4 regions of the Klebsiella sp. Sb-30 genome follow, and region 3 is predicted to be linked to each of the others. Evidence: predicted binding sites of a transcription regulator. Region 3 holds the regulator's gene; each other region holds the start of a gene.

Region 1 (8,019 bases), 1.1 Mb from region 3:
TTCTTCTGTACGCAGTCCAGCGGGCCGTTCTTGGCTTTAAACTGCTTGTCCGCACGCAATTGCAGGCAGCTCAGAAGCTCCGGCGAAGCGCTGAACAGCGACAGATTCCAGCCGCCAAACTGGGTTTTCATCGTCCGACCAAGCAGGCTATGCAGGGCAATCAGCGCCGGCTCGCTTTCAAGACGTTCGCCGTACGGCGGGTTGCTGATAACGGTCCCGTACGGGCCTTTTGGCAGCGGATTGCTGAGTTGGGCAACATCTTTCGCTTCAAATGTAATCAGTTCGCCGACGCCCGCGCGACGGGCGTTGCTGCGCGCGCGTTCAATGACGCGGGCATCGACATCAGAGCCATAGAAACGCGACTCATAGGCCGCCAGCCCTTTACGTGCGCGGGTCTGTGCTTCGGCCTTCACCTCTTTCCAGACCGCGTCATCGTGCTGCAGCCAGCCGTTGAAGCCCCAGTGACCGCGATGCAGACCCGGTGCGCGGTCGGTCGCCAGCATAGCGGCTTCAATCAGCAGCGTACCGGAGCCGCACATAGGATCGAGCAGCGGTGTTCCCGGAACCCAGCCAGAGCGCATGACGATCGCCGAAGCTAGCGTCTCTTTGATCGGCGCCATGCCGGTGCCGTCGCGGTAGCCGCGCAGGTGCAGACCTTCGCCGCTGAGATCGAGTGAAATGTGCGCCGTCTCTTTATTCAGCCAGACATTAATCCGCAGATCGGGGTTTTCACGATCGACGTTTGGCCGCGGCAGATTTTTACGCGTGAAGCTATCGACGATCGCATCTTTAACCTTTAACGCCCCGTACTGACTGTTGCGAATCTCATCGTTCAGCCCGCTAAAATGGACGGCGAAGGTGGCGTCAGGGGTGAAAATCTCCGTCCATGGAATGGCCTGCACACCGAGGTACAGATCCAGGTCGCTATACACGCTACACTGGCCCAGCGGCAGCATGATGCGCGAAGCCAGTCGGCTCCACATCAGGCTTTGATACAACAGGCGCGTATCCCCCTGAAAATGGACCCCGCCCTGGACAACCTGGCAGTCCACCGCGCCAAGTGCTTCCAGTTCAGTTTTTAACAGCTCTTCAAGGCCACGAGCCGTACTGGCAAACAGAGAATTCATATCGTCACTTTTACTAAAAGAAAATTGTTGCGCATTATAGCCAATATGCGCCCCATGTCATAAAGTTAAAGGCTTATTTTTAAGCCCAGAGGCAGCGCATGATAACGCTATCGCGACTTTTTATTCATCCCGTCAAATCCATGCGTGGAATTGGTCTGACGCACGCGTTTGCCGATATCAGCGGCCTGGCCTTCGATCGCGCCTTTATGGTGACGGAAACCGATGGCACCTTTATTACTGCCCGCCAGTTTCCGCAGATGGTGAAGTTTACGCCATCCCCGCTGCACGACGGTATTCATCTGACGGCGGTAGACGGCAGCAGCGCGATAGTGCGCTTCAGCGATTTTTCAGCGCAGGGTGCGCCTACCGAGGTATGGGGGAATCACTTCACCGCGCTGATTGCTCCGCCATCGGTCAACCAGTGGCTCAGCGGTTTCTTTAACCGCGATGTTCAGCTCCGCTGGTTAGGCCCTCACCTCACCCGGCGGGTGAAGCGCCATGATGCCGTCCCACTCTCCTTCGCCGATGGTTTCCCCTATCTGCTGGCTAACGAAGCCTCACTGCGCGATCTGCAACAACGCTGTCGGGCCAGCGTGCGAATGGAGCAGTTTCGCCCTAATCTGGTGGTGACCGGCGCGGCGGCCTGGGAAGAGGATACCTGGAAAGTGATTCGCATTGGTGACGTGGTTTTTGACGTCGCCAAACCATGTAGCCGCTGCGTGCTGACGACCGTCAGTCCGGAACGGGGGCAAAAGCACCCCTCCGGTGAACCGCTGGCCACGCTGCAGCAGTTCCGCACCGCGCTGGATAACGGCGATGTCGATTTTGGGCAAAACCTGATTGCCCGCAACAGCGGCGTCGTGCGCGTGGGCGATGAAGTGGAAGTGCTGACTCGCGGCCCGGCAAAAGCCTACGGCGCAGGCGAGAGCGACGATACGCCGGCGGTTGTCGCACAGCCGGATGCGGTCATTGAAATTGAATGGCAGGGGCAGCGGTTTAGCGGCAATAATCAGCAGGTATTGCTGGAGCAGCTGGAGCAAAAAGGCATTCGCATCCCCTACTCTTGTCGGGCTGGGATTTGCGGCAGCTGCCGCATCAGACTGGAAGAAGGCGAGGTCAGCCCGTTGAAGAAAAACGCGGTCGCTGGCGATGGTACGATTCTGTGCTGTAGCTGTATACCGAAAACGGCCTTACGGCTGGCGCCTTAGCGCGTTTTAGACCGCCTGACCCAGGCTGTAACTGGTCATACCCTGCGCCGGTTGCAGCCTGTCATTCATGATTTTAATCACATCCCCCAGCTGCATGACTCGCCCGGCGACCGTCACGCCCGGCTGCGCCAACAGACAGAGCGCGGCATTTTCACCCGGTTCAACCACCAGCAGATTAACCTGCTGTCCGCTATCGCTGAGCCAGGCGCTGGCGGCATCGCCGGTGGCGGGCTGCCAGGAGACCTCATGCGTTGTGAAGTGCCAGCTTTTTGGCATCTGCGGTTTCAGGAAGCGAATGGCGACCAGCGCGTTGAGAACTAATTCCGCGCGCTGCTCTTTAGATAACTCGATATCGCGACATTTTTCTTCAAAAGAGAAATACAGCGCGGCATCGTCAACACAGAATCCGGAAGGTGAGAAGGCGTCGGGCGTCAACATTCGACGTGCAAACCGCGAACGGAACAACATACCATTGGCCAAATCGAGCATCATACGATCGTGCTCTTCATCGTAATACCAACGCCAGTTATCGTCAGGTTTAATTCGCATCGTTCCCCCGTCCTCTTTCCCGTGCATCTCTTATGCAATAGCATCCTGCAGCAGAATAATTTCCAAAATTAAGAAAAGACTAAAATGTCTAAATAAGCAACAATGAAGGAATATAAAACAACCAGGGCCGGAAATAAAGCCCTGGGGGGGATCAGAGGGGGAAAAGATTAGATATGGGTAACAATTTCTTTAATCAGCGGAGGGCCTTTAAAAATAAATCCGGAATAAATCTGGACAAGGCTGGCACCGGCGGCGATTTTTTCCCGTGCCGCGATCACCGAGTCAATCCCTCCGACTCCGATAATGGGCAAACGACCATTTAATTCTGTCGCCAGCATACGGATAATTTCCGTACTCTTTAATTGCAATGGACGACCGCTGAGACCACCGGTTTCATCACAGAATTTCATTCCCTGGACCAGCGAACGATCGAGGGTAGTATTGGTGGCAATGACGCCATCAATATTATGACGAACTAAACTATCGGCCACCTGGATCAATTCCTCAAGAGAAAGATCCGGCGCGATCTTCACAGCGACTGGAACATATTTCTGATGCTTTTGCTGCAGCTCAAGCTGCTTATTTTTAATACCAGAGAGTAAATCATCCAGGGCATCGCCGTATTGTAAGGTGCGCAGGCCTGGGGTATTCGGTGAAGAGATATTAATGGCGATATACCCGGCATACGGATAGACTTTTTCCATACAAATCAGATAATCATCTTTACCCTGCTCAACCGGCGTATCTTTATTCTTACCGATATTAATACCGAGAATACCGTCAAAATGCGCCTTTTTAACGTTCTCAACCAGGTTATCAACACCGTGGTTATTAAAGCCCATGCGGTTGATCAAACCTTCGGCATCCACCAGACGGAAGATCCTCGGCTTATCGTTCCCCGGCTGCGGACGCGGCGTTACGGTACCAATTTCAATGGAGCCAAAACCCATGGCGCCGAGCGCATCAATGCACTCGCCGTTCTTGTCCAGCCCAGCGGCCAGACCCAGCGGATTTTTAAACGTGAGACCCATGCAGGTGACCGGTTTGGACGGTACCTTCTGACGGACCAGCATTTCCAGCGGCGTACCTGATACACGGCGTAATTGTTGAAAAGTAACTTCATGAGCGCGCTCAGGATCGAGCTGAAAAAGGGCTTTACGAACGAAGGGGTAGTACATGAACTCTCCTGGATTCCCGGTGTGCAAACCGGGGGCGTATTATGTTCGATCGACGCCTGAAAGGGAATTGACCTACGACAAAAAATCTCGCATCCAACGCAAACGTTTACTTTTCTCCCCGGCGTTATGCAATTTCTGACAAAACTAGGGTGGAAAAATCATTTAGGGAAATAAATCGGCTCTGTCACACTGCCATTAAATGTTATCAATTATAGATAAATGCAAACATTTGGTTATAAGGAGAGAGAAGATGCGTGTCATTACACTTGCGGGCAGTCCGCGTTACCCTTCCCGTTCCAGCGCGCTTCTGGAATATGCCAGAGAGACGCTCTCCGCGGCAGATGTTGAAGTCTGCCACTGGCATCTGCAAAATTTTGCTCCGGAAGACCTGCTGTATGCTCGCTTCGATAACCCGGCATTACATACGCTGAATGAACAGCTGGCAGGCGCCGACGGGCTTATCATCGCAACCCCGGTCTATAAAGCCTCTTTTTCCGGCGCGCTGAAGACGCTGCTCGACCTGCTCCCGGAACGGGCGCTGGAGGGAAAAATCGTCCTGCCTCTGGCGACCGGCGGCACGATCGCCCACATGCTGGCGGTGGATTATGCGCTGAAGCCGGTGCTCAACGCCCTGAAAGCGCAGGAGATTCTGCACGGAGTGTTTGCCGACGATAGCCAGGTCACCGACTATCAACATAAACCGCAGTTTACCCCTAATCTGCAGGGGCGGCTCGATCTGGCGCTGGAGACCTTCTGGCAGGCGCTGCATCGCCCGACCAGCCGCGCTCCCGCGCTCAAGACCCTCCGCGGGGTGGAACATGCATAACCTTTTCAGAACTCTCGCGCTGGGCGGGTTGCTGACGCTATCGGCCCTGAGCCATGCCGCACAATCCGCGCCGGACGCGCTGCGCATCGGCTACCAAAAAGGCAGCGTCAGTATGGTGCTGGCTAAAAGCCATCAGCTGCTGGAAAAGCGCTACCCGAACACCAACATCTCCTGGGTAGAATTTCCCGCCGGTCCGCAAATGCTTGAAGCGCTAAACGTCGGCAGTATCGATCTGGGGAGTACCGGCGATATCCCACCGATTTTCGCCCAGGCCGCCGGAGCCGATCTGGTTTACGTCGGCTCGGAACCGCCGAAGCCAAAAGCGGAAGTGATTCTGGTTGCGGAAAATAGCCCAATCAAAACCGTCGCTGAACTGAAGGGTCGCAAAGTCGCGTTTCAGAAAGGCTCCAGCTCCCACAACCTGCTGCTAAGGGCATTGCAGCAGGCGGGACTGAAATTCAGCGATATTCAGCCCGTTTATCTTGCCCCCGCGGACGCCCGCGCGGCGTTTCAACAGGGCAATGTTGATGCCTGGGCTATCTGGGATCCCTACTATTCAGCCGCTCTGCAACAAGCGAGCGCCCGGGTGCTTAAAGACGGAACCGATCTGAAACAAACCGGCTCTTTCTATCTGGCTTCGCGCCCCTATGCAGAAAAGAACGGCGCCTTTATTAGCGGCGTGCTCGATACATTCAGCCAGGCGGATGCCCTGACGCTGAGCCAACGCCCGCAGAGCATTACCCTGCTGGCAAAAACGATGGGACTCCCTGAAGCGGTGATCGCCAGCTATCTGGATCATCGGCCGCCGACCACCATCACTCCGGTCAGTAGCGAAACCGCCGCCCGGCAGCAGCAAACCGCCGATCTGTTCTACGAGAATAAGCTGGTGCCGAAAAAAGTCGACATCCGTACCCGCATCTGGCTGCCCGCAACCGTACAAGGAGCAAAATCATGAGTCTGAATATGTTCTGGTTTTTACCGACCCACGGTGATGGTCGCTACCTGGGGACTGAAGAGGGCGCCCGCCCGGTTGATTACGGCTACCTGCAGCAAATTGCGCAAACCGCGGATCGCCTCGGTTTTACCGGCGTCCTGATCCCGACCGGACGTTCCTGTGAAGATGCGTGGCTGGTTGCTGCTTCGATGATTCCCGTCACCCAGCGTCTGAAATTTCTTGTCGCCCTGCGCCCGAGCGTGACCTCCCCGACTGTCGCCGCCCGCCAGGCCGCGACGCTCGACCGCCTGTCTAACGGCCGGGCGTTGTTTAACCTGGTGACCGGCAGCGATCCGCAGGAGCTCGCCGGCGACGGGGTTTTCCTCGACCATACCGAACGTTACGAAGCCTCTGCTGAATTTACTCATATCTGGCGCCGCCTGATGGAAGGTGAAACCGTGACCTTCAATGGAAAACATCAGCGGGTACGCGGCGCGAAGCTGCTATTCCCTCCCTTGCAGCAGCCGCGCCCGCCGCTCTACTTTGGCGGGTCGTCCGACGTGGCGCAGGATCTCGCCGCCGAGCAGGTCGATCTCTATCTCACCTGGGGAGAGCCCCCGGAGCAGGTTGCGGAAAAAATCGCCCAGGTGCGTGAAAAAGCCGCCCGCCACGGTCGTAGGGTCCGTTTCGGTATTCGTCTGCATGTGATTGTCCGGGAAACCAATGAAGAGGCCTGGGAAGCGGCCGAAAGCCTCATCTCGCATCTTGATGACGATACCATTGCCCGGGCGCAGGCCGCCTTTGCCAAAACCGATTCCGTCGGACAGCAGCGGATGGCCGCGTTGCACAACGGTCGGCGCGACAAGCTTGAAATCAGCCCTAATCTGTGGGCTGGCGTCGGACTGGCACGCGGAGGGGCGGGAACCGCTCTGGTCGGCGATGCGGCTACCGTGGCCGAACGAATCAATGAATATGCAGCGCTGGGTATCGATAGCTTCATCTTCTCCGGCTATCCGCATCTTGAAGAGGCTTATCGCGTCGGCGAACTGCTGTTCCCGCTGCTGGATGTTACTATCCCGTCGATTCCGCAACCGCAACCTCTGGGTCTGCAGGGCGAGGCGGTGGCAAACGAGTTTATTCCGCGCAAAGTCGCACAAAGCTAAGGAGCACGCCATGGCTACGTCTGCGCAAAAGCTGCTGCTGCGGGTTGCCCCCTGGCTTCTGCCGGTGGGGACCGTCATCATCTGGCAGCTCGCCTCTTCCGTGGGCTGGTTGTCCACCCGCATCCTTCCCTCTCCGGAGGGGGTGCTCAAGGCCTTCTGGACGCTTTCCGCCAGCGGCGAACTGTGGCAACACCTGGCCATCAGTTCGTGGCGTGCTCTGCTGGGCTTCGCCATCGGCGGTTCCATCGGGCTGGTGCTGGGCCTGATCAGCGGCCTGTCGCGTTGGGGGGAGCGTCTGCTGGATACCTCGATTCAGATGCTGCGTAACGTCCCGCATCTGGCGTTGATTCCGCTGGTTATTTTATGGTTCGGCATTGATGAAAGCGCCAAGATCTTCCTCGTCGCGCTGGGGACCATGTTCCCGATCTACATTAATACCTGGCACGGCATCCGCAATATCGATCGCGGGCTGGTGGAAATGGCGCGTAGCTATGGCCTGTCCGGCTTCGCCCTGTTCCGCCATGTGATTCTGCCGGGGGCCCTGCCCTCAATAATGGTCGGCATCCGCTTCGCCCTCGGGCTGATGTGGTTAACGCTGATTGTCGCCGAAACCATCTCCGCTAACGCCGGCATCGGCTATCTGGCGATGAATGCGCGGGAGTTTTTACAAACGGATGTGGTGGTCGTCGCCATTATTCTTTACGCCATTCTTGGCAAACTGGCCGACTTCAGCGCGCAGCTGCTGGAACGCGTCTGGCTACGCTGGAACCCGGCTTATCATCTTCAGGAGGCCAACGCATGACCACTGCCCGTCTGAACCCAGGGATCCCGCTGTTGCTTAACGGCGTGACCAAACGCTACGGCGAAAATACCATTCTTAACGCACTGGATTTACATATTCCGACCGGGCAGTTTGTCGCGGTGGTCGGGCGCAGCGGCGGCGGCAAAAGTACCCTGCTGCGTCTGCTGGCCGGGCTCGAAAAACCCAATGGTGGCGAGCTGCTGGCCGGCTCAACGCCGCTGGCGCAGGTCCA
Region 2 (8,019 bases), 1.1 Mb from region 3:
AAATACTCAACGACGTTAACAGTAAACATAAAAAACATGAGACTGCCTTACTTTTAGACATACGTGCCTCCTGTAGGGTCAGGCATTTATTGTTGTTTGGATTCTGCGGCATTCGGGCCTGCCGCAGAACGATTTCACATATTCTAAACATCTCGAGAGGCGCGGCGGGTCAGACCGCTCAAAAATTACAGTAAACGCTCTTTAGTTAATGAGGTGCAGTACAAACGGCAGCGTTTTACGGAATAATGCCGCCTTCGCCCAGGCCGGGTTTAGCGCTTCCAGCGCCGACAGCGCCTGTTCATGCCTCGAACCGCCGCCTAATCCCGCGGTCGCCAGAACTCGCACCAGCAAACACTTCTCCTGATGCTGTTTTTGGATATCGGCATATAGCGCCAGCAGGTCAGGCTGCGACACCGCGAAGAAGTCGGCCTCTATCTGTGCCGTTTCCATATGCTCAGCCCACTGCAACATTTCAGTGAAAAGACGCTCGCTGCTCAGACGATCGCCGAGCATCCGCAAAGCCACGCCTTGCCAGAAGAGATAGTCCACCGGCTGATCGTTGTAGTAGCTATGAATATTGATCGTCCGATCGCCTGACGCCGCCTTGCGGAAACACTCAAGCGCGCGTTCCTCCATGCCCTGCTGCCTGGCGCAAATCCCCAGCCAGAACCAGATATCGTTATCCGTCTGTCCCGGGAGACGCCCTTCGCTGAGGTTTTCCGGATAGCGCAGCGCCGATAGCAGCAGCGTTTCCGCCTGCTGCGGCTGCGGCTGCGGCTGGAGATACGGCCAGGCACGTAATAACTGGTTGATAACAAACTGGCTGGTCACCTTGCCTTCGCCGCCTTCCCAGGGGTGGAATTTACGCGAAGCAAGCACATTTGCCGCCTGCTCAACGTTGCCCGCCAGGTGCCACAGATGGAGCAGCTCCGCCGTTAAATCATCGCGTTTCAAGGCGGTTGCGAGATTGGCCTCCAGGCGGGCAAGGCGTTTTTCCGGCTCAACGGCGGTCAGCTTATCCAGCAGGTCGCGCTCAAAAAGCAGACGCGCATCCTGCGGCTGCCGGGCGCAGGCTTTCTCCAGATACGCTGCCGCCAGGTGGGCATCACTCTGTTTATTCCATGCATGAATCGCCAGCCCTCGCCAGGCATCGGCAAAATCAGGAGCCATTTCAACGCAACGATGCCATAGCTGCGTCGCTTTCTCATAATGACGCCGGCTATAGTGGAAACAGGCGAGCAGATGCTGAGCAAAATAGCACTCGGGTATCTTCTCCAGCGCAGCCACTTCCACCAGCAGATTGGGGAAACGCACGAAGTCAGGAAACGCCTCGCGAGCGCGGTTGATCAGCGCGATACGCTCGTTACCTTCAGCCAGACTGGCCTGTAAATAGAGCGGCAGCGTTTTTTGACAGTTCAGCGCCGTCAGTACGGCTTTCGCCCGCGCCGCCATTCCCCAGCTCAACAACAGCCCGGCCGTCAGCAGTGCGTTAATATCCCGCGACTGGCATACGGCGAACCAGCGCGCCGTATCCGCTTCAGCCTCTGATATTGTTGCGTTGAGCCACCACAGGGTGGGATTCAGCGGATAGTCGCCCAGCAGCTTTTCAATCTGCTGTAAGGCCTGACTGCGACGGCCGGTGAGATGCAGCAACAGGGTTTCCAGCGACAGGACATCCTGGTTGGTGGGACACGCCAGCAGGCTCTGCCGGCAAAATGCCAGCGCATCATCGTAGCGCTCGCTGCGCGTCGCCAGTCGGGCAAGTCCGTAATATCCCCCGGCCTTGCTATTGCCGCTCCACACCGCACGCCAAAAATCCTCCTGCGCATCATGCCACTGCTGTAGACGCTCTCTCGCACTGGCACGAATCAAACTTGCCTGCCCACACTGCGGATTTTTGTTTAACCGATGCGCGCGCGACAATGCCCGGCTCGCATACTCGATGGTTTGCGAGTAATCCGCGCGGTTGTATTCCAGCATCGCCAGCGCCAGATTGCAGCGGTAGTCCTGCGGGTCCAGCTCAATTCCCCGCAGGTAATAATCAAACGGTGAGCGACTGGCGTGGTGATACTGCTCCAGATGCTGGCCGATAAACCACGCCTCATCCACGCTGCTTATGGCTCCGGCGTGTAAGGGCGTAACCGCCACTTCCGGCAGCGGCAACTCCTGCGGCTGATGCTCCTGATAGCGCAAAACGCACCTGCCATGACTGTCCAGCAGCTCCATCGTCAGACGAGATGGGTCAATACCGGCTAACGTTCCCTGAACGGCAGCGCATGGCGTCAGCTCAATCACTTCATCAAGCAGCGGCTGCGGGTTGCCCTCTTCGCGAACCGTAAGCCGGTGGGCGACCAGAGGCGAAATAGCATATACGCCCCATATAATGTTGCCCTCTTCGCGTTGCAGTTTGATCACCGCATCGCGCGAAGCGTTCTGTACCATGCCCAGCGAATGGTAAGGCAGGAAGTATTGTTCAAAGCGCTTTTCTTCAAACGGATCGAGCCAGGTAAAATCCGGTTGGTTATCGGCAAAAATGCCGGTCATTAGCTCGATGTAAGGCCCATTCTCATCCGTCAGATTTTTGTCCCACGCCTGACCAAACTCGCTGTAACCCCAGCTCCACTGTTTTTTCCCTGGCGCAATGTGATGATCCGCGACGTGCAGCAGCCCACCATCTTCATCGTGGCACCAGGCGCCGACGAAATCGTACTCTGACTTTTCCGCCATATAGGAGGTCGGTACCGGGACATTTTTATAGCGCGAGATGTCGACGCCGGCCGAATAGTCCACCTTGTAATAGGTGCCGGTAGCAATCGGAAACGCGGAAACCGCGCGCTTGCCGTGATCAAATACCGCCGTCACATCCGGCGGGAATACGCTTTGATGTCCATCGCCCCCCTTAACCGCAGGGTTCGCCCACCACAAGAAATGGCGCGGGGTGGCGTTACCGTTGTAAACCCGGCTACCAATCTCTAATGCCGCGCGCTGCGGACGCAGAGTAAACCCGGTCATCACCTGCAACCCATGCATCGGCTCCGTCTCGCCAACCCAAACGGTTTTTGAGCCATCGTCATTTTCGCTAATCGTAAAATCAACCGGCATATAGGTGGTGGGACGGTGGTGCTGCGGCCAGTTAAACTCAATTCCTCCGGAAATCCACGGGCCAAGCAGGCCAACCAGCGCGGGCTTGATGACATCATTGTGATAAACGAAATCACGCTGTCTGACCTTATCCCACGCGCGATGCACGCGGCCTCCCAGCTCGGGCAGGATCATAATTTTGATGTAATCATTTTCCAGCCACACCGCCTGCCAGGCCTTTAGCGTTTTTTCCTCACTCAGCGTATCCGTCACACCATAGGGATACACCGCCCCGGAAGACCCCTGATAAACCCGATTTTCCAGGAACATGGGGTGAATATCCTGCGCCCCCGTTTCATAGGTTGGAATATGTACCGTTTCCTGCCAAACATTTACTGAACTCATAATGCCCTCAAAGTTAACAAGACATACTGAAGTGAAATAATGAGAGCAGTTTAATAGACAGAATCAGCGCATTTACGCACAATAATCACGCAATTTAGTTAACAAGGTTTAGTTTATGAAAGCCTGCATTAACAATCAGCAAATCCGCCATTACAACAAGGGTGTGCTGCTGGAGTATCTGTACCGCAAAAAACGAGCCAGTAAATCGTCGCTCGCGCGGCTGGCGCAAATCTCAATTCCCGCGGTCAGCAATATCCTCCAGGAGCTGGAAGAGGAAGGACGCGTGGTCAATGTACAGGATGAGCATCTGGCCCGCGGTCATAGCAGCGGCGCCTGGCTTATTGCGCCCGATGGCGACTGGACCCTGTGTATGAACATCACGCCCACCAGTATCGAATGCCAGCTTGGAAATGCCTGTCTGAGTGCGAAAGGCGACGTCGAATACCACGCCATTGACGCCCCAACGCCTCAGGCACTGCTGGCAGCGATTGAGAAATGCTGGCATCAGTACCGTAAGAACTGGCCCAGGCAGAAAATCAATCTGGCGCTGGCGGTTCATGGGCAGGTTGATGCGGGAACGGGAGTATCACAGACCATGCCGCAGGCTCCCTGGAAGCAACCCGTGGAGATGAAATATCTGCTGGAAGAAAAACTCAATGTCCGCGTAATGGTCGACAACGACTGCGTCATGCTGGCGCTGGCGGAAAAATGGCAAAATGAGGGACAGTATCGCGACTTCTGCGTCATCAACGTCGATTACGGCATTGGTTCGTCATTTGTCATCAACGACCAGGTCTGGCGCGGTAGCCTTTATGGCAGCGGCCAGATTGGACACACCATTATCAATCCTGATGGCGTTGCCTGCGACTGCGGACGCTATGGCTGCCTGGAAACGGTGGCATCACTGAGCGCATTGAAAAAACAGGCGCGGATATGGCTTAAAACACAGCCCGATCTCGCCAATAATCCAGAGGCGCTGACCATCGATGCCCTGATCGAAAAATGGCAGCAGGGTGATTCTCGCCTTCATACATGGGTGGAAGACTCCGCAAATGCCATCGGGCTCAGCCTCTACAACTTTCTTAACATCTTAAATATAAACAATATCTTATTGTACGGCCGCAGCTGCGGATTTGGCGAAGAGTGGTTGAATACCATCATCAGGCAGACAGGCTTTAACCCTTTCGATCATCGTGACGCGCCGCGCACCAGAGCAACGCAAATCGGCTTCGGACAGCTGAGTCGTCAACAGCAACTGCTCGGCATTGGCTATCTGTACGTGGAAGAGCAACTGCAGACATTACGTTGATCGCACAAGGTATGTGGCAGATCACAAAATTGTGTATTACGTTTAAATCACGCACCTTCACAACGGATTGATTATGAACACACTACGCTATTTCGACTTTGGCTCTTCCCGTTCCGTTCTGCTGCTGATCGCCCGTATTGCCGTCGTACTGCTGTTTATTATATTTGGCTATCCCAAACTGATGGGCTTTAGCGGTACGGTACAATATATGGCCTCCTCCGGCGCTCCGCTTCCGACGTTAGCGGCGATTATCGCGATTGTGATGGAGGTGCCGGCGGCAATCCTGATTATCCTGGGTTTCTTCACCCGTCCGCTGGCGGTGATCTTTATTTTTTACACCCTCGGTACCGCCGTCATTGGCCATCATTACTGGGATATGAGCGGTGATGCCGTACTTCCCAATATGATTAACTTCTACAAAAACATCAGTATAGCTGGAGCCTTCCTGCTTCTGGCCATCACTGGCCCGGGCGCTATCTCCCTCGACCGTCGTTAATCTCTGAACGCCGGACGTAAAAAAGGCCGCACTGGCGGCCTTTTTCTTTACGCTTGCGTCGTTAAACGTTACGCATAAACCGGGAAGCGTGCACAGATATCCAGCACTTTACCCTTCACGCGCTCAATGACCGCTTCGTCATTGATGTTGTCCAGCACGTCGCACATCCAGCCGGCCAGCTCTTTCACTTCCGCTTCTTTAAAGCCGCGACGGGTTACCGCCGGAGAACCGATACGGATACCGGAGGTCACAAACGGGCTCTTCGGATCGTTTGGTACGCTGTTTTTATTGACGGTGATGTTAGCACGGCCCAGCGCAGCGTCAGCTTCTTTACCGGTCAGGTTTTTATCGACCAGATCCAGCAGGAACAGGTGGTTTTCAGTACCGCCGGAAACCACTTTGTAGCCGCGATTCAGGAATACTTCAACCATCGCTTTGGCGTTTTTCGCAACCTGCTGCTGATAGACTTTGAACTCTGGCTCCATCGCTTCTTTCAGCGCAACCGCTTTACCCGCGATAACGTGCATCAGCGGGCCGCCCTGTGCGCTAGGGAATACGGCAGAGTTCAGTTTTTTATACAGCTCTTCGCTACCGCCCTTCGCCAGGATCAGGCCGCCGCGCGGACCCGCCAGGGTTTTATGGGTAGTGGTCGTCACAACGTGAGCATGCGGAACCGGGTTCGGGTAAACGCCCGCGGCAATCAGGCCAGCAACGTGGGCCATATCGACGAACAGGTATGCGCCGATGCTGTCAGCGATTTCACGCATTTTTGCCCAGTCAACGATACCGGAGTAAGCAGAGAAACCACCGATGATCATTTTCGGTTTATGTTCCTGAGCCTGCTTCGCCATGTCTGCATAGTCGATTTTACCGGACTCATCGATGCCGTAAGGAATGATGTTGTACAGTTTGCCTGAGAAGTTAACCGGAGAGCCGTGAGTCAGGTGACCGCCTTGCGCCAGGTTCATACCCAGAACGGTATCGCCCGGTTGCAGCAGAGCGGTGTAGACCGCGAAGTTAGCCTGGGAGCCGGAGTGCGGCTGTACGTTAGCGTAATCAGCGCCGAACAGCTCTTTTGCACGGTCAATCGCCAGTTGTTCAACGATATCAACATATTCGCAACCGCCATAGTAGCGCTTGCCCGGATAACCTTCGGCATATTTATTGGTCAGCTGAGAACCCTGTGCCTGCATAACACGCGGACTGGTGTAGTTCTCGGAGGCGATCAGTTCGATGTGCTCTTCCTGACGTACTTTTTCCTGCTCCATAGCCTGCCACAGTTCGGCATCATAATCGGCAATGTTCATTTCACGCTTTAACATCCGCATCTCCTGCTCAGCTAACAATAGATTACAGCTCTAAAAGGGGGGCCTTTTTGGGCGACGGCCCACAGTATAACCGAATCGTTCTGTGATAACAGGTCTTGACAAAGGATTTTACGCAAACGATTGGCTCCCCATTACACAAGGCTTTGAGCAATAACGACTCAACGATTATCAACGGATTTCTTTTCAGGTTTGTGATGCAAATTCTTCATGTTGTTACCGCTACGGGGAAAAGTGTTAAGGAACCATTTACAGTGCAGGGTTATTTTTATAAGATGCATATAAAATACATCATTTAAATAACACCGAAGGAAGCTGCTATGCTCGACGCCCAAACCATCGCAACGGTTAAAGCCACTATTCCCCTGCTCGTCGAAACAGGTCCTAAGCTGACCGCCCATTTTTACGATCGCATGTTTGCCCATAACCCGGAGCTCAAAGAGATCTTCAACATGAGCAACCAGCGTAACGGCGACCAGCGTGAAGCGTTGTTTAATGCCATTGCCGCTTACGCCAGCAATATCGACAACCTGCCTGCCCTACTGCCTGCCGTCGAGAAAATCGCCCAGAAACACACCAGCTTCCAGATCAAACCGGAACAGTACAATATTGTCGGCGGCCATCTGCTGGCGACGCTCGACGAAATGTTCAGCCCGGGCCAGGAAGTGCTTGACGCATGGGGCAAAGCCTACGGCGTGTTGGCCAATGTCTTTATTCATCGTGAATCTGAAATCTACCGGGATAACGCCAGCAAAAACGGGGGTTGGGAAGGCACGCGCGCGTTTCGTATCGTGAAGAAAACCCCGCGTAGCGCCCTGATTACCAGCTTCGATCTCGAGCCGGTAGACGGCCAGCCGGTGGCGGATTATCAGCCGGGCCAGTATCTGGCGATTTGGCTGAAGCCGCAGGAGTTTGAATATCAGGAAATTCGTCAGTATTCGCTGACCCGCAAGCCAGACGGCAAAGGCTACCGAATTGCGGTTAAACGCGAAAACGGCGGTCAGGTATCAAACTGGCTGCATAACGCCTCACAGGAAGGAGATATTGTGCATCTGGCTGCGCCGGCAGGTGACTTCTTCCTCGCCGTTGAGCCGGAAACGCCGGTTACGCTGATTTCCGGCGGCGTCGGACAAACACCGATGCTGGCCATGCTCGACACGCTGGCAAAAACGCAGCATGCGGCCCAGGTGAACTGGTTCCACGCGGCAGAAAATGGCGATGTCCATGCGTTTGCCGACGAGGTGGCAACGCTCGGCGCCAGCCTGCCGAAATTCACCTCCCATATCTGGTATCGCACGCCGACGGAAGCCGACCACCAGGCGGCACGCTTTAACAGCGAAGGTCTGATGATGTTATCGGATCTGGCGGACACGCTGCGTGACCCGCAAATGCAGTTCTATCTG
Region 3 (8,019 bases):
ACGCAAAATTGCATAATGCAAAGCATCAGGACGATGTTATGCAAAGTCAGCAACACAGCCCCAAAAGGTATCTCTGATTATTCCGATCATATCGCTAAGTCGTTGCCTTCCCGAATACTGTAGACGCATGCTGTTCACCTTTGGACAGCGTATCCACCAACGGTCCAGGAGCGGGCATGTTATACCGTAGCAGACGATACAGTAGAGATGCCACTGCCAGAGCAACGTTCACATGTTTTGAAAACTGCGGCGCCGCGGTCTTTGGTTGCTTACGCCCCGGCACTTCACCTTTACTGCCGCAGCGGCATCTTGCACTTGTCATTCCCTTACTTTCGCAAGCTGCACAGACTGCCGGCGCAATCTCTGTTACTTCTGTCCACTTCTCGCGGTCAGACGGGCGAACAGTGCGGGTGGTACGGTAATGTCCGCCATCCATCGTGCCTCCGGGCTTTTGCTTTGGCAGCCATGCAGGCTTGCCAGAATCAGGCAACCGGACGTACCGGTTAAATCAGCCGATTGTATGGCGTTCGTCATGCAGGCGATGCAATGGGTATGAATCCTTATGCAGGGGCGCAGTATACGTATCTGGTAAACGGTGTGCTGGGGAACGATGCGCCAGGACGCAGAAAATCACCAAGAAAAAAAGCGGAAAAAATGGTAAATACAGCAAAATATCGTGATGACAGGGGCGGGAGTGGAACAGGATTGAGGTCGGGTAATGAATTTGGTTTGAATGATTTTGAATTGACCTTTATAATGCATTGATTAAAAAAGGAAAATTTTCATATACACTTTAGATACAAAAGAGTATTAACTTTCCGGGTTTTTATGCTTTAGAATCGTTGGGTTTTGTCATTCACCGTCAGGTATGGGTACATATCTGTCATTAATCAGGGGATTGCTCAGTGGCGCGGCTAAACAAAATCGCGATTTCGCTCTGTGCATTACTGTTTACATCTATCTCATTTACACCACTGGCGCATGCTTCAGGGCATACGCACACCTCCGCCACGCCAAAAGCGCACGCGGCGAAAGGCACAACAGAACGTAAGAAAAAAGCCACCGCTCAGAAAACGAAGTCCACAACCAAAACCGCCAGCAAGAAAGCCTCAACGGCCACCCGCACCAGACACCCCACTCGCACCACCGCATCCAGCCAGACGGCGCTGAACCGTCAGGCCGCCGGCAGCAAAAAATGCGTTTTGCGTAAAGGGTATAAAAAGCAGTGTGCGAAAACGATCGCGCCGGCCGCCGAACCGGCTCCGGTCATGGCCAGCGTGCAGAGCAAATGCGTCGTCCGTAAAGGCTATAAAAAACGTTGTAAAACAATCGCGGAAGAACCGCCGCTGACGCTGGCGGATGCGCACAAAGCCCGCGTGCAGAGAGCGCAAAGCACCGCGATGTCGAAGTTAATGGATCAGATTGGCAAACCGTATCGCTGGGGCGGAACCTCGCCGCGTACCGGTTTTGACTGCAGTGGGCTGGTCTACTACGCCTATAAGGATCTGGTAAAAATCCGCATTCCGCGCACCGCCAATGAGATGTATCACCTGCGCGATGCCCGTCCGGTCGATCGCGGCGAGCTGCAGAGCGGCGATCTGGTCTTCTTCCGCACCCGTGGGCGCGGCACCGCCGATCACGTCGGCGTTTACGTTGGCAACGGCAAGTTTATTCAGTCGCCGCGTACCGGCCGCGATATTCAGATCACCTCATTAAGCGAAGATTACTGGATTCGCCACTATGTCGGCGCACGCCGGGTGATGACCCCCAAAACCATTCGCTGAACCTGACCTGCCGCACCTGCGGCAGGTCAATTCCCCGGCTATAACGCCATGCTCATCTCATGCCAGGACATCCCGCCATGATCCGAGGCCGAAGGCCGCTCGTAGCGAAAACCAAACCGCTCATACAGGGCCACGTGTCGGTCTTTGCACATCAGGTGAATGGCGCTCTTCTGCGCCTGTGCCATCTGCCGGATAAATCGCTCCATCAGGGCGGTCGAATACCCTTTTCCCTGGTGTTCAGGCGCAATGACTACAGACATAATCACTACATTCGGCGCGCGGGGATCGTGCCCGACCAGCTCCTTGAAGGCTTCATCCGACATAACGACTTCCCACGCGCACCCTGAGTTAATAAAGCCAATAACCTCTCCTTGCCGTTCCATGCAAAGAAATCCTTCCGGGTACTGCTGGATTCGGGTGGCAATCTTTTCACGGGTAGCCGCCTCATCCCCTTCATACGCGCTCGTTTCAATTTCAAAACAGCGTTCGACGTCGGCCAGGGTCGCCTGGCGATAGACTATGTTAGACAAAACAGACCTCTGCAAAATGGATTTTTCAGTAATCACTTTATATTTCAACAGCAACAGCGATCAACCGGCTCTGCTGAAATGCGCTGCCTTGCGCTCCGGCGAAGGCTTAACCAGGTACATTTGTTAAATATACCCTTTATCATTGCAAGGCTTTTAACTCCCTTCTGCAAGTGTTAGCATTCCGATCACAATAAAAACCTGTTGCACTCGCCCCGGCGAGGGACAGTACATGCTGTTGTGGATGGTCAAACATCCTTTGAATGTGAGCTAGAAAACAAGAAGTTATAAGGAGAGTAACAATGTCGTTTGAATTACCTGCATTACCGTATGCAAAAGACGCCCTGGCGCCGCACATTTCCGCAGAAACCCTGGAATACCACTACGGCAAACATCACCAGGCCTATGTCACCAACCTCAACAACCTGATCAAAGGCACCGCGTTTGAAGGTCAATCTTTAGAAGCGATCGTCCGCTCTTCTGAAGGCGGCATCTTTAACAATGCGGCCCAGGTCTGGAACCATACTTTCTACTGGAACTGCCTCGCGCCGAATGCGGGCGGCGAGCCGGAAGGTGAGCTGGCAGCCGCCATCAATCAATCCTTCGGCAGCTTCGCAGAGTTCAAAGCGAAGTTTACCGACGCGGCAGCGAAGAACTTTGGTGCAGGCTGGACATGGCTGGTTAAAAATAGCGATGGCAGCCTGAGCATTGTCTCCACCAGCAACGCTGGCACGCCGCTGACCGGCGACGCCAAACCGCTGCTGACCGTGGATGTCTGGGAACATGCCTATTACATCGACTACCGCAACGCCCGTCCTGACTATCTGGCGCACTTCTGGGCGCTGGTAAACTGGAAGTTTGTGGCGGCCAACCTGGCGGCCTAAAACGCTAACGCAGAAGGGGAAACCCTTCTGCGAATACACCGACTACTGTCCGACCAACGCCTCTTCCGGCTGCGAACGCCCGCCGAACAGCACCAGCAGCAGCGCCACACCGGCAATTATCGCCCCCATCACCGGCACAAAGGCATAGCCCAGTCCGCCGGAAATCACCGCGCCACCGGCTGCCGCCCCCAGCGCATTGCCGAGGTTAAAGGCCCCGATATTGACCGACGAAGAGAGCCCCGGCGCTTCATGAGCCACCCGCATCACCCGCATTTGCAGCGGTGGAACCACGGCGAAGGTCGCCCCCCCCCAGACCACCATACTGATTGCAGCCCCCAGCTGCGTCTGCGCCAGCAGCGGAATCGCCAGCATGATGACCATCAGCAGCAGCAGAAACCCCTTCAGCGTCCCGGAGACGGAACGGTCGGCGAATTTACCGCCGAGGTAGTTACCCAGCGAAAAGCCGACGCCAATCAACACCAGCATGGCGGTGACGAACAGCGGCGAGGCGTGCGTAATGGTGTGCAGCACCGGTGAAATATAGGTATAGAGGGTAAACATCGCGCCGGCCCCCAGCACGGTGGTCAGCAATGCGGAGAGCACCTGCGGACGAACCAGCACGGAGAGTTCCTGCTTTACGTTCGGACGCTCGCCAGCGCTGCCTTTGGGCAACGAAAACCACAGGCTGACCATCGCCACCAGCCCCAGACCTGCCGTCGCGAGGAACGACATCCGCCAGCCGATGGTCTCGCCAAGCCATGTCGCCGCCGGAACGCCGCCAATGTTAGCGATGGTTAACCCCATGAACATGGTCGCCACCGCACTGGCCTGTTTGTGTTTTGGCACCACGCTCGCCGCCACCACCGAACCGAGGCCGAAGAAAGCGCCGTGGTTAAGGCTGGTGATAATGCGCGAAATCAACAGCGTGGTGTAATCCGGCGCCATTGAGGAGAGGACGTTACCCAGCGTAAAGATCGCCATCAGAAAAATCAGCGCATTTCTGCGCGCGCGATGAGAGAGCAGCAAAGTCATCAGCGGCGCCCCGACCATCACGCCGATCGCATAAGCGCTGATCAGCATTCCCGCCGCCGGAATTGACACGTCGACGCCTTTGGCAATTACCGGCAGCAGCCCCATCGGGGAAAACTCCGTGGTGCCAATACCAAACGCGCCTATCGCCAGCGCTAACAAGGGAAAGTTGATTTTCATTCAATGACTCCAGCAGACCGCCATCGGCGACGGTATCTCATCAGAAGTCAAAAGCATGACATCAATCACAAAAAAACAAAAGTAAACGAAATGGCAAAAGATTTTTGCGAAATTGATAATAATGGCGGGATGTCGGGGGAAAGAGGCCTCTCCCCCGGATAAATCAGTGCAGCACCGCTGTCAGGCCGGCGGCCACGATGAGACCCAGGACAATAATCGTTGTCGTCAGCGAAAACTTTAAATCTGTATCCATCAATTTTTCCCCCCAGTTATCCCCACATGAAAAGTGAGCTTGCTCATTTTTGCACAATATAGCGCAAAAATCTTCCATGTTTTAGGGTGATGCACATTTTTGCTCTTCCCCTTTGCCGCAAGATCGGACAAAATCCCACGCTAATTTGAAAGCGTATCGGCCATTGACCCCTTCCTGTCGTTCTGTGTCGTTTTCCCGACGTGATGCAATGTTGAAAATTGTATTCAGGGTGTGTATAGGCAAACGTTTACGTATCGATAATCAGACGATCAGGTCAAGGTCTGGAGTGAGAAGTAATGGCAACAATTAAAGATGTAGCGAAGCGCGCAAACGTTTCCACTACAACAGTGTCACATGTAATTAACAAAACCCGTTTCGTGGCGGAAGAAACCCGCAACGCCGTGTGGGCGGCGATCAAAGAGCTGCACTACTCCCCCAGTGCCGTTGCTCGCAGCCTGAAGGTTAATCACACCAAATCGATTGGCCTGCTGGCCACCAGCAGCGAAGCGGCCTATTTCGCTGAGATTATTGAAGCCGTAGAAAAGAGCTGTTTCCAGAAAGGCTATACCCTGATTCTGGGCAATGCGTGGAACGATCTCGAAAAACAGCAGGCCTACCTGTCGATGATGGCGCAAAAGCGCGTCGACGGCCTGCTGGTTATGTGTTCTGAATATCCGGAATCGGTGCTCAGCATGCTGGAAGAGTACCGCCATATTCCGATGGTGGTAATGGACTGGGGTGAATCCAAAGCCGACTTCACCGATTCGGTCATCGATAACGCCTTCGAAGGCGGCTATATGGCCGGTCGCTATCTGGTGGAACGCGGCCACCGTGAAATCGGCGTGATCCCGGGTCCGCTGGAGCGTAATACCGGCGCCGGCCGCCTGGCGGGCTTTATGAAAGCCATGGAAGAAGCGCAGATCGCCGTTCCGGAAAGCTGGATTGTTCAGGGCGACTTCGAGCCTGAATCCGGCTACCGCGCCATGCAGCAGATCCTCAGCCAGCAGCATCGCCCGACGGCGGTCTTCTGCGGCGGCGACATCATGGCGATGGGCGCAATCTGTGCTGCGGATGAGATGGGACTGCGCGTGCCGCAGGACATTTCGCTGATCGGGTATGATAACGTGCGTAACGCCCGCTATTTCAGCCCGGCGCTGACCACCATCCACCAGCCGAAAGATTCGCTGGGGGAAGCGGCCTTCAATATGCTGATGGATCGTATCGTCAACAAGCGTGAAGAGTCGCAATCTATTGAGGTTCACCCGCGGCTGGTAGAGCGTCGCTCCGTCGTAGACGGCCCGTTCGTCGATTATCGTCGCTGATCGCCCGTGCGGCGCCGGTTACTCCGGCGCCCGCAGCCACTCCCGGTTCAACGTTTCGCTGTCCCCCAGATAATCCAACAGCCACGACAGCGCCGGTGACGTGTCGCTCTGCTGCCAGGTCAGGCAGCACGCGGCGTCCGGGAACGGGTTTTCCAGCGCCAGCGCGGTCCATTCACCGCGGTCAATCCAGGGGCGGGCAAAATGGCTCGGCACCATTCCTACGCACAATCCCGCCGAGAGGCAGGTAGCTGATGATTCCCAGTCCGGCACCACTACCCTTTTCTGGTTGTCCAGTAGCCAGGTCGTGCGTTTCGGTAACGAACGGGAAGTGTCCTCCCGGACCAGCGACGGCCAGTTGCGCAACACATCATCGCTCAGTGGCCCGTTCATCTGCGCCAGCGGGTGATGGCTGGCCACTACGCAATGCCAGCTCAGCATCCCCATATCGCGAAAGGCGTAGCGCCCCCCGACCGGAATCGAACGCGTTGCCCCGATAGCCAGTTCCACGCGCCCGTCGGCCAGCGCGTCCCAGACGCCGTTGAAGACCTCCTGAAAAACAATCAGCTCGACATCGGGAAAGTGACGATAAAAATCGACAATCATCTGACGCATACGGGCCGGTTTAACAATGTCGTCTACGGCTATCGACAGCTGGCCGCGCCAGCCGTTGGCTATCTGCTGACACTGCTGGCGAGTGATCTGCATTTTTTTGATAACAGATCGTCCTTCCTGTAAAAACCAGAGCCCGGCGGGGGTCAATTCGACATCGCGATGGCGGCGTTCAAAAAGCGGTACTGCCAGCCACTCCTCCAGCTGACGTACGGTATAACTGACCGCCGAAGGTACGCGGTGCAGCTCCTGAGCCGCTGCGCTAAAGCTGCCGTTGCGGGCGACAGCATCAACAACTTCGAGTGAGTATTCGGACCACATATTCTGCCTGCAAAAATTTTGAATGCATGTAGCAAATATTAGCGTTTCACAAGCCAGAATGCACTCCCTACACTCTGCGGCATCATACCTGCACCTATAAGAGAATGTTATGCAACAACCCGGGAAAGGATTTTTAGTGTGGCTGGCGGGACTCAGCGTGCTGGGTTTCCTCGCCACCGACATGTATCTGCCGGCCTTTTCGGCCATCCAGCAAGATCTCAATACGTCTGCGGCGTCGGTCAGCGCCAGTCTGAGCCTGTTCCTCGCCGGCTTCGCCATCGGACAGCTGTTCTGGGGCCCGCTCTCGGACCGCTACGGACGTAAACCGATTCTGCTGACCGGGCTGGCGATCTTCGCTATCAGCTGTCTGGGAATGCTGTGGGTGCGGGATGCCACCCTGATGCTGGTGCTGCGCTTTATTCAGGCGATCGGCGTCTGCGCGGCGGCGGTGACCTGGCAGGCGATGGTCACGGATTATTATCCAGCCCAGCGCACTAACCGTATTTTCGCCACCATCATGCCGCTGGTGGGTCTATCGCCGGCTCTGGCGCCGTTGCTCGGCAGCTGGCTGCTTGCCCATCTGGAATGGCAGGCCATTTTTGCCACCCTGTTTGCCATCGCCCTGCTGCTGATGGTACCCGCCCTACGCCTGAAGCCGGTCGTCAGGCCGCAGGGTGATGTCCGCGAGAAGTTGACCTTTATGACGCTGCTGCGTTCGCGCGAATACAGCGGCAACGTGCTGATTTACGCCGCCTGCTCCGCCAGCTTTTTTGCCTGGTTGACCGGGTCGCCGTTTATTCTCCATGAGATGGGCTACAGCCCGACCGCTATCGGTCTTAGCTATGTTCCGCAGACAATCGCCTTTTTAGTCGGTGGCTATGGATGCCGCGCGGCGCTGCAGAAATGGCAGGGCCAACAGCTGCTGCCCTGGCTGCTGGTGATTTTCGCCGTCAGCGTGGCTGCAACCTGGATGGTTGGTCGGGTTGAAGATGTCTCAATCATTGCGGTGATGATTCCCTTCTGCGTGATGGCCGTTGTCAATGGCGGGATTTACCCGATTGTTGTCGCCCAGGCGCTGAAGCCGTTCCCGCAGGCGACCGGCCGTGCCGC
Region 4 (8,019 bases), 420 kb from region 3:
AAACAGGCTGACGGCCAGCAGCGCCAATGCTCCGAGCGCCATTTCAACCTGCGTGGTGCGCAAAATGAGCTGCTCCGCTCGCGTTCCGTTCACCGACATACGTGGCACCAGAACATACCTGTTCACCAGCGCAATTGCTACCATCCCTGCGACCAGGGCACATTTGATCAATAGCATCTCTCCCCACAGCGAATCACGGAATAATCCGCCCTGGATCAGCAGCGCATTTATCACACCGCTGGCGATCGCGCCCGCAACCGCCAGATGTCCGTAGCGAGAAAAGCGCATCATGGTGCCGATAGCGGCCTGACGCCAGCGCCCGCGCGCCAGGCGCAGGCAGTAGATGAACGGCAGCAGCCCGCCAAACCAGCCGGCGACACAGAACAGATGCACAGCATGGTTAGTCCGCTGCACCACGCCCCGTCCCCCCTCGCTCATTGCCGCATGGCCAACGCCCGCCATCAGCAAGATCTGCGCGCACAGCAGCACCAGCAGCAGACGCGCCGGACGACGAGGTTTGAGCCACGCGATCGCCAGCGCAATCCACGCCAGCAGAATCTGCCAGACCCAGACGCTGCCAAAGCGAGTACCGGCAACGGCTTGCCAGATAGCAGGCTGCCAGAGATCCGCCCAACCATTCCCCATCAGACCGCCCTGTATCATCAGCATCAGCAGCGCAGAAACCGCGCTGAGCAGCAGAAGGTGGCGCAGTAGCGGGAAGAAACGCTGCATCAGCAAACGCCGCAGCGTCAGCGGCGCCCACCACGCGCCATACAGCACGCAGCCAAACGCCACCATCAGCGAGAGAAAGTGGACGAAGCGCAGACCGATATAGATTCCCGTGAGCATGCGTTATTTCACGGTAAAGTGATATTGCCCTTTGGTTTTGTGGCCATCAACGGAGACCACGTGCCAGTCAACGGTATACTCCCCCGCCGCCAGCGGCTGCGTCAGCGGAACAATCAGCTGGGCTTTATTGCTGTCGCTGCGGGTAAGCTTACCGGTCGCAACGGCTTTCTGCTGCGGGCCGGTCAGGGTCACGGCGCTAAAGGCCGTTTCGATACCTTCAGAAAAGCTCAAGGTCAGTGATTCGGGAGAGGCGGCGACAGTCGAATCTGCGGCTGGCGTTTGCTGTTGAAGATGCGCATGGGCAAAGGCCGCGGTGCTGACGAGGAAACCGGCGAAAAAAGCAGAGGCGCGCAGCGCGCGCCCGGCGATGGTACGCATAATCGTCATTCCTTTTCGTTATGTATGTAGCACAGAGAATAACCCTGTATAATGGCGTAGTCGAGCGATGCGTCCCGGTCCGACGTCGCGCCCGATCGGTTTTCAGCATCATGAAGGAGAAACCATATGGAAAAAAATCTGGCCAAAATTTCGCAGGACGAGATGGACAAAGTGAACGTCGACCTTGCCGCGGCCGGTGTCGCCTTTAAAGAACGCTACAATATGCCCGTTGTCGCCGATTTAGTGGAGCGGGAGCAACCGTCACACCTGCGTGACTGGTTCCGTGAACGCCTGATCGCCCATCGACTGGCGTCTGTTTCGCTGTCGCGCCTGCCCTATGAACCCAAAGCGAAATAATTCTCGTCCCTTACGGACGTCCCGGTTGGCAAGCGCTGCGCATTCATTTACGCTGGTTTCTTTGGGCCGGAGTGAGCCATGCTACGCGTAATCGATACGGAAACCTGCGGACTGCAGGGAGGCATTGTGGAAATCGCCTCTGTTGATATTGTCGATGGTCAGATAACCAATCCCATGAGTCATCTGGTTCGTCCCGACCGACCTATCAGCCCCCAGGCCATGGCAATTCACCGTATCACCGAAGAGATGGTCGCCGACAAGCCGTGGATTGAAGAGGTTCTGCCGCATTACATCGGCAGCCGGTGGTATGTCGCCCACAACGCCAGCTTCGATCGCCGGGTGTTACCGGAAATGCACGGGGAGTGGATCTGCACCATGAAGATGGCCCGCCGTCTGTGGCCAGGCATTAAATACAGCAATATGGGGCTGTATAAATCGCGTAAGCTCAGTGTCGCAACGCCTGCCGGACTGCATCAACACCGCGCGCTGTACGACTGCTATATCACCGCCGCACTGCTTCTCGATATTATCAACGTTTCCGGCTGGCAGCCTGAGGAGATGGCGACCATTACCGGTCGTCCGGCGCTGCTGACCACCTTTACCTTCGGTAAATATCGCGGCAAGGCGGTGGCCGAAATCGCAGAAAACGACCCGGGCTATTTACGCTGGCTGTTCAATAACCTGGATCGGATGAGCCCCGAGCTGCGCTTAACGCTCAAGCACTATCTCGGGGAGTAGCGACGCTAAACGTCAGCCTGGCCGGGTAACGTCCCCTGCGCCAGGCCAATCAGAAAGGCATACTCCAGCGCAACCCCTTCATAGCTTTTAAAACGCCCCGACTTACCGCCGTGCCCTGAATCCATATCGGTGCACAGCAGTAACAGGTTATCGTCCGTTTTCAGCTCGCGCAGCCTGGCCACCCATTTTGCCGGTTCCCAGTATTGCACCTGGGAATCGTGCAGGCCGGTGGTAACCAGCAGATGGGGATAGGCCTGCGCCGTGACGCCATCGTAAGGACTGTAGCTCTTCATATAGCGATAGTACTCTTCGTCCTGCGGATTTCCCCACTCTTCAAATTCCCCGGTCGTCAGCGGAATCGACTCGTCGAGCATGGTGGTCAGGACATCGACAAACGGAACCTGAGCCACTACGCCGTGAAACAGCTCCGGCCGCTCATTAATAGCGACGCCCATTAACATGCCGCCCGCGCTGCCGCCCATGCCGTAGCACAGGCGAGGATCGCCATATCCCTGCGCCAGCAGCGCATCGCAGACATCAAGATAATCATTAAAGGTATTCTTTTTACACAGGAACTTGCCGTCTTCGTACCACTGCTGCCCTAATTCACCGCCGCCGCGAACGTGGGCGATCGCAAACACGAAACCACGATCGAGCAGGCTCAACCGGCTGGCGCTGAAATCAGCATCTTCGCTGGCGCCGTACGACCCGTAGGCATAGACCAGCAGCGGACTGACGCCCTTGCGGAAATGCTCACGCCGATAAACCAGCGAAACAGGAACCTCCACACCATCCCGAGCCTTAATCCACAGATGTTCACTGCGATAATGGCTGGCCTCAAACCCTTTCACTTCCTGCTGTTTCAGTACCCGCCGCTCACCGGTATCCATATCCAGCTCAAAGAGCGTATCCGGCGTGGTCATGGATGAGTATCCGTAGCGTAAGCGCGAAGTTTCCGGCTCCGGATTATAGGCAAGCCAGGTCACGTAGGCCGGGTCATCAAAGGCAATGCCAACCGCTTCCCGGGTCTTGCGGTTAATCTGGCGCAGGCTGGTTAACCCGCGCTGGCGCTCTTCAACCACCAACCAGTCGGTAAACAGGGTGAATCCCTCGAGCATCACATCCTGGCGTGGCGCAATCAGCGTCTCCCACTGCTGTTCGTCGCGTTCATGGGTACGATAGAGACCAAAGTTTTTCCCCTCGCGGTTGGAGCGAAGATAAAAAGCATGCTGGTAATGATCGAGACTGTACTCGTGATCTTTACGTCGCGGCAGGAAACACACCGGTTCCGCATCCGGCATTTCGGTATTCAGCAGCCGCACTTCACTGGTTGTCGCGCTGGCAAGATAGATCACGGCGAATTGCCGGGAGGTGGTCGTATGGAGGCTGACGTAGAAGGTTTCATCCTTCTCCTCGTAGACCAGCACATCGGAACGCGGCGAAGCGCCCACGGTATGCCGCCAGACCTGGTAAGGCAGCAGCGTAGTCGGGTGCTTGCGGACATACCACAACGTTTGCGAATCATTGCTCCAGGCAAATTCCGGGGAGACGTTTTCCAGCACTTCAGGATACCATTCGCCAGTTTGCAGATTGCACAAACGCAGGCCATACTGCCGACGGGAGAGATAATCCTCCGCCAGCGCCATGATCATGTTATCCGGCGAAATGCCCAGCCCACCGAGAGTATAGAATTCACTCTGCGCCGCGCGCTGGTTGCTATCGAGCAGCACCTCCCATTCATCCCACTCCTCTTTCAGCACCGACTGACGCTGATAAATAGCGTATTCACAGCCCGGCTCATATACCTGACGATAGCGGTAGCCATTTTTGCTGTAGGGCGCGGAGACTTCGCGCGGCGGGATACGATCAATAATCTCTTTTAGCACCCGCTCCTGCAGGCTACGTTGAGTCGCCATGACCTGCCGGCCGTACTCATTTTCCTCGCGAAGATAATCAAGCACTTCCGGCCGCGAACGCTCATCGTCGCGCAGCCAGAAGTAATTATCGATACGGGTATCGCCATGAAGGGTCATGGCGTGGGGGATTCGTTTTGCTTTTGGTGGCATCTTTTGGTCTTCTGCATCCTGTATTTCATACACAAAATCATTCAAGAAGCGGCTTGAAGGATGGCGTGTGTATAAGGGTGGCAAAAGTGGCCCACGTTGCAAGCAAAACCTGCTGATTTAGGTAGAAAGCGCCTGTTTTTGTGCCTGAATATCCTGTTCGATGTCGGCACGCACTTCTGGCGGGAGGCCTAAAGCTTCGCCCAGAGCGTTGAGATAGCTACGCTCCATAAAATGGTCGATATCGATCGCCGCACAGCTGATGTAATAGATCTCCAGCGCCTCTTGCTCGCTGTTGAGGCCCTGCGCCAGACGCTGCGGATCGAGAGGCTGGGACAGCGCGCGATCGATCAGAACGCGCCCCTGCACGGCAATACCGGCCGCGCGCAGCTGCTCTTCAATGTTTGCCCGCTCGCTGTCATCAATGTGCCCGTCGCTTTTAGCGGCAAACACCAGCGCCAGAATGAGCCGTTCACTGCGGGCATCAAGCCCGGAGGCTGGCGAGGTTGACGCCCCGGTGGCTTGCCCCGGCGAAGCGACAGATTGCGCAGGGGAATTTTCCCGCATTTTCTGCTGATACTTGTTCCACAGTACGCTTCCCGCCACCGCCCCGCCGCCAACCAGCAGTGCGCTGGTGCCATATTTGGCCAGCAGCTTGCGCGATGATTTACTGGCCACCAGCAGCCCCGCCAGGCCGCCCAGCGCCCCGGGCAGAAGGAAGCTTTTACCATCCGGCCGCTCGCCTGATGAGGAAGACGGTCCCTGCTGGCCCAGCAGGGACTGGAGTTGATTAAGCCAGTTAGCCATGATTTCCCTCGTTGCTTATTAAGCGATGTCATCAGCCTAAACGACGAGATGTCAGGAAATGTTATGAGCAGCTAAAGATGCGCAAATTCGGCCGGACTCAGGCGGCCTTTACCTTGCGCGATTTTGCCGGCGCGGTTGCCGCGGGTTGTTCGCTTGCCCCCTCGGCTACGGCCTCTGAGATTTCAGCCGCGGAGCTCTCATCCTGAGAAGCCTGTCCGGTTGCCCCGTCTTCTGCTTCCGGGCGTTTTCCTGACCTCAGAATGTGGTGCAATGTCTCTTTGCGTTCCGCCAGCCACATTGCCATTTCATCACGCTGGGTTTCATCCAGCGTCAGCGGGCACTCTACCAGCCAGTCGTTGAGGACCTCGGCAAGATCGAGCATTTTGTCGTAAGCATCGGCCTCTTTTTTGCTGGTAAACGACATCTTTTCCTCACCTTCGCGGATCACCACATATTTAATTTCAACCGCCATTGTGCAGCCTCTTTATACTGTATTTTTATACAGTATAGCAAATTTTCACCCAGGACTCAACCAACGGTCATAAAGACAGACGCAAACGTTTTCGTTTATAATGTGGCGCATGTTTTTTTACTGTGGAAAAGAGTCATGACGTTATTAGGCACAGCGCTGCGTCCGGCAGCGACACGGGTGATGTTGTTAGGTTCCGGCGAACTGGGTAAAGAAGTCGCCATTGAGTGCCAACGGCTGGGTATTGAGACCATCGCAGTCGACCGCTACCCCGACGCGCCGGCGATGCAAGTGGCGCACCGTTCGCACGTCATCAACATGCTGCATGGTGAAACGCTGCGCGCGCTGATTGCGGAAGAAAAACCTGACTTTATCGTGCCGGAAATTGAAGCTATCGCCACGGATACGCTGGTGGAGCTGGAGCAGGCCGGGCAAAAAGTCGTTCCCACCGCTCGCGCGGCGAAACTGACCATGAATCGCGAAGGTATTCGCCGCCTGGCTGCGGAGGAGCTGCAGCTTCCCACCTCGGCATACCGCTTTGCCGACAGCGAAGCGGCCTTTCGCGAAGCCGTCGCGGAGATTGGCCTGCCCTGCATTGTGAAGCCGGTCATGAGCTCTTCTGGCAAAGGTCAGAGCTTTATTCGTCACGCTGATCAGCTGGCTGAGGCCTGGCGCTATGCGCAACAAGGTGGCCGCGCGGGCGCCGGTCGGGTTATCGTCGAGGGGGTGGTGAATTTCGATTTTGAAATTACCCTGCTTACCGTCAGCGCGGTCGATGGCGTCCATTTCTGCGCCCCGGTCGGCCATCGCCAGGAGGATGGCGATTATCGCGAATCCTGGCAGCCGCAGCAGATGAGCGAGCTGGCGTTGGCCCGCGCCCAGGAAATTGCCAGCAAAGTCGTGCTGGCGCTTGGCGGCTACGGTCTGTTTGGCGTAGAGCTGTTCGTCTGCGGCGATGAGGTGATTTTCAGTGAAGTCTCCCCTCGCCCACACGACACCGGGATGGTGACGCTGATTTCCCAGGACCTCTCGGAATTTGCTCTGCACGTTCGCGCCTTCCTCGGTCTGCCGGTTGGCGCGATTCGCCAGTATGGCCCGGCGGCCTCCGCGGTCATTCTGCCGCAGCTCACCAGCCAGAACGTCACCTTTAGCAATATCCAGGGCGCGGTAGGGGCGGGACTGCAGCTGCGCCTGTTCGGTAAGCCGGAGATTGACGGTTCTCGTCGACTGGGCGTCACGCTGGCCGTCGCCGATAGCGTCGAGGAGGCGGTGGCGCGCGCGAAAGCCGCCGCGTCGGCCGTGCTGGTTCAGGGATAAAAAAAACCCGGTCGCCTCAGCGCTACCGGGTCTGGATTTCGCTCGTTATCAGGGCGTGAAAATTACTTCGCGCCTTCCACCGCTTCGCGAGCAATTTTGGTAATACGGTCGTAATCGCCCGCTTCCAGCGCATCCGCCGGAACCAGCCAGGAACCACCGATGCACAGCACGCTGTTCAGTGCCAGGTAGTCGCGGTAGTTCGCCGGAGAGATGCCGCCAGTCGGGCAGAAACGGATATGGGCGAACGGACCGCCAATCGCCTGCAGCGCTTTCACGCCGCCGTTAGCTTCTGCCGGGAAGAATTTGAACTCTTTCAGGCCATACTGCATGCCCAGCATCAGTTCGGACACGGTGCTGATCCCCGGGATCAGCGGGATGGTCCCTTCTTCAGTCGCCGCTTTCAGCAGGGACTCGGTCAGACCCGGGCTGATAGCGAACTGCGCGCCAGCTTCGGTGACGGCTTTCAGCTGCTCAACGTTTGTTACGGTACCTGCGCCGACAATCGCCTCCGGCACTTCTTTCGCAATCGCGCGAATCGCATCAAGCGCGCATGCGGTACGCAGCGTGACTTCCAGTACGCGTACGCCGCCGGCAACCAGCGCTTTGGCCATCGGCACAGCGTGTTCCAGCTTTTTCACCACGATCACCGGGACAACCGGGCCGTTGGTGAGGATTGCTTCTGCAGTTGTTTTCCAGTTTTTCATCAGAGTTTCTCTCTCGCCAGATCTACAAATTGTATCGTCTTAAAAAGTGATGCAGGTTGCGCCCTGTTCGGCTCCGGAGAGTTTTTCACGCAGCGCTGCGAACATTTCCCGGCCGCTCCCGACGCGCGAACTGCTGAGGTCAGGAACATGCGGCTGGCGTGCAGCCAGTTCAGCGTCATCCACCAGCAGCGTCAGTTCGCCCGTCTGCCCGTTGACGCGGATGATATCGCCATCACGTACTTTTGCCAGCAGCCCGCCATCATACGCTTCCGGCGTAACGTGGATTGCTGACGGAACCTTGCCGGATGCGCCAGAGAGTCGACCATCGGTAACCAGC

Evidence for each region. The regulator PurR, encoded in region 3, represses purine synthesis genes. The targets are predictions, from matches to a motif close to CANGCAAACGTTTGCNTG.
Region 1: a site for PurR is predicted at 4,158-4,175, ahead of pyrD (quinone-dependent dihydroorotate dehydrogenase). Genes of this name have one in related genera too.
Region 2: a site for PurR is predicted at 6,729-6,746, ahead of glyA (serine hydroxymethyltransferase). Genes of this name have one in related genera too.
Region 4: a site for PurR is predicted at 5,743-5,760, ahead of purT (formate-dependent phosphoribosylglycinamide formyltransferase). Genes of this name have one in related genera too.

The regions. Positions count from the first base shown of each region.
Region 1 covers NZ_CM172749.1:3,447,055-3,455,073, forward strand. Annotated here, with positions in the region: gene rlmKL (bifunctional 23S rRNA (guanine(2069)-N(7))-methyltransferase RlmK/23S rRNA (guanine(2445)-N(2))-methyltransferase RlmL) at 1-1,127, opposite strand, end outside; gene AC236I_RS16180 (YcbX family protein) at 1,226-2,335, shown strand; gene zapC (cell division protein ZapC) at 2,342-2,884, opposite strand; gene pyrD (quinone-dependent dihydroorotate dehydrogenase) at 3,052-4,062, opposite strand; gene ssuE (NADPH-dependent FMN reductase) at 4,313-4,888, shown strand; gene AC236I_RS16200 (sulfonate ABC transporter substrate-binding protein) at 4,881-5,843, shown strand; gene ssuD (FMNH2-dependent alkanesulfonate monooxygenase) at 5,840-6,985, shown strand; gene ssuC (aliphatic sulfonate ABC transporter permease SsuC) at 6,996-7,787, shown strand; gene ssuB (aliphatic sulfonates ABC transporter ATP-binding protein) at 7,784-8,019, shown strand, end outside.
Region 2 covers NZ_CM172749.1:1,304,863-1,312,881, reverse strand. Annotated here, with positions in the region: gene AC236I_RS06310 (substrate-binding domain-containing protein) at 1-61, opposite strand, end outside; gene AC236I_RS06305 (DUF5107 domain-containing protein) at 202-3,486, opposite strand; gene AC236I_RS06300 (ROK family transcriptional regulator) at 3,602-4,795, shown strand; gene AC236I_RS06295 (DoxX family protein) at 4,869-5,291, shown strand; gene glyA (serine hydroxymethyltransferase) at 5,360-6,613, opposite strand; gene hmpA (NO-inducible flavohemoprotein) at 6,937-8,019, shown strand, end outside.
Region 3 covers NZ_CM172749.1:2,375,480-2,383,498, reverse strand. Annotated here, with positions in the region: partial or broken gene AC236I_RS11165 (antitermination protein Q) at 95-412, opposite strand; partial or broken gene AC236I_RS11160 (recombinase RecT) at 506-668, shown strand; gene AC236I_RS11155 (C40 family peptidase) at 906-1,784, shown strand; gene AC236I_RS11150 (GNAT family N-acetyltransferase) at 1,823-2,314, opposite strand; gene sodB (superoxide dismutase [Fe]) at 2,614-3,195, shown strand; gene AC236I_RS11140 (MFS transporter) at 3,238-4,404, opposite strand; gene cydH (cytochrome bd-I oxidase subunit CydH) at 4,568-4,657, opposite strand; gene purR (HTH-type transcriptional repressor PurR) at 4,954-5,979, shown strand; gene punR (DNA-binding transcriptional activator PunR) at 5,998-6,909, opposite strand; gene punC (purine nucleoside transporter PunC) at 7,019-8,019, shown strand, end outside.
Region 4 covers NZ_CM172749.1:1,951,682-1,959,700, reverse strand. Annotated here, with positions in the region: gene copD (copper homeostasis membrane protein CopD) at 1-849, opposite strand, end outside; gene yobA (CopC domain-containing protein YobA) at 853-1,227, opposite strand; gene AC236I_RS09140 (DNA polymerase III subunit theta) at 1,354-1,584, shown strand; gene exoX (exodeoxyribonuclease X) at 1,663-2,322, shown strand; gene ptrB (oligopeptidase B) at 2,328-4,388, opposite strand; gene AC236I_RS09125 (tellurite resistance TerB family protein) at 4,506-5,192, opposite strand; gene AC236I_RS09120 (YebG family protein) at 5,290-5,664, opposite strand; gene purT (formate-dependent phosphoribosylglycinamide formyltransferase) at 5,800-6,978, shown strand; gene AC236I_RS09110 (bifunctional 4-hydroxy-2-oxoglutarate aldolase/2-dehydro-3-deoxy-phosphogluconate aldolase) at 7,041-7,682, opposite strand; gene edd (phosphogluconate dehydratase) at 7,722-8,019, opposite strand, start outside.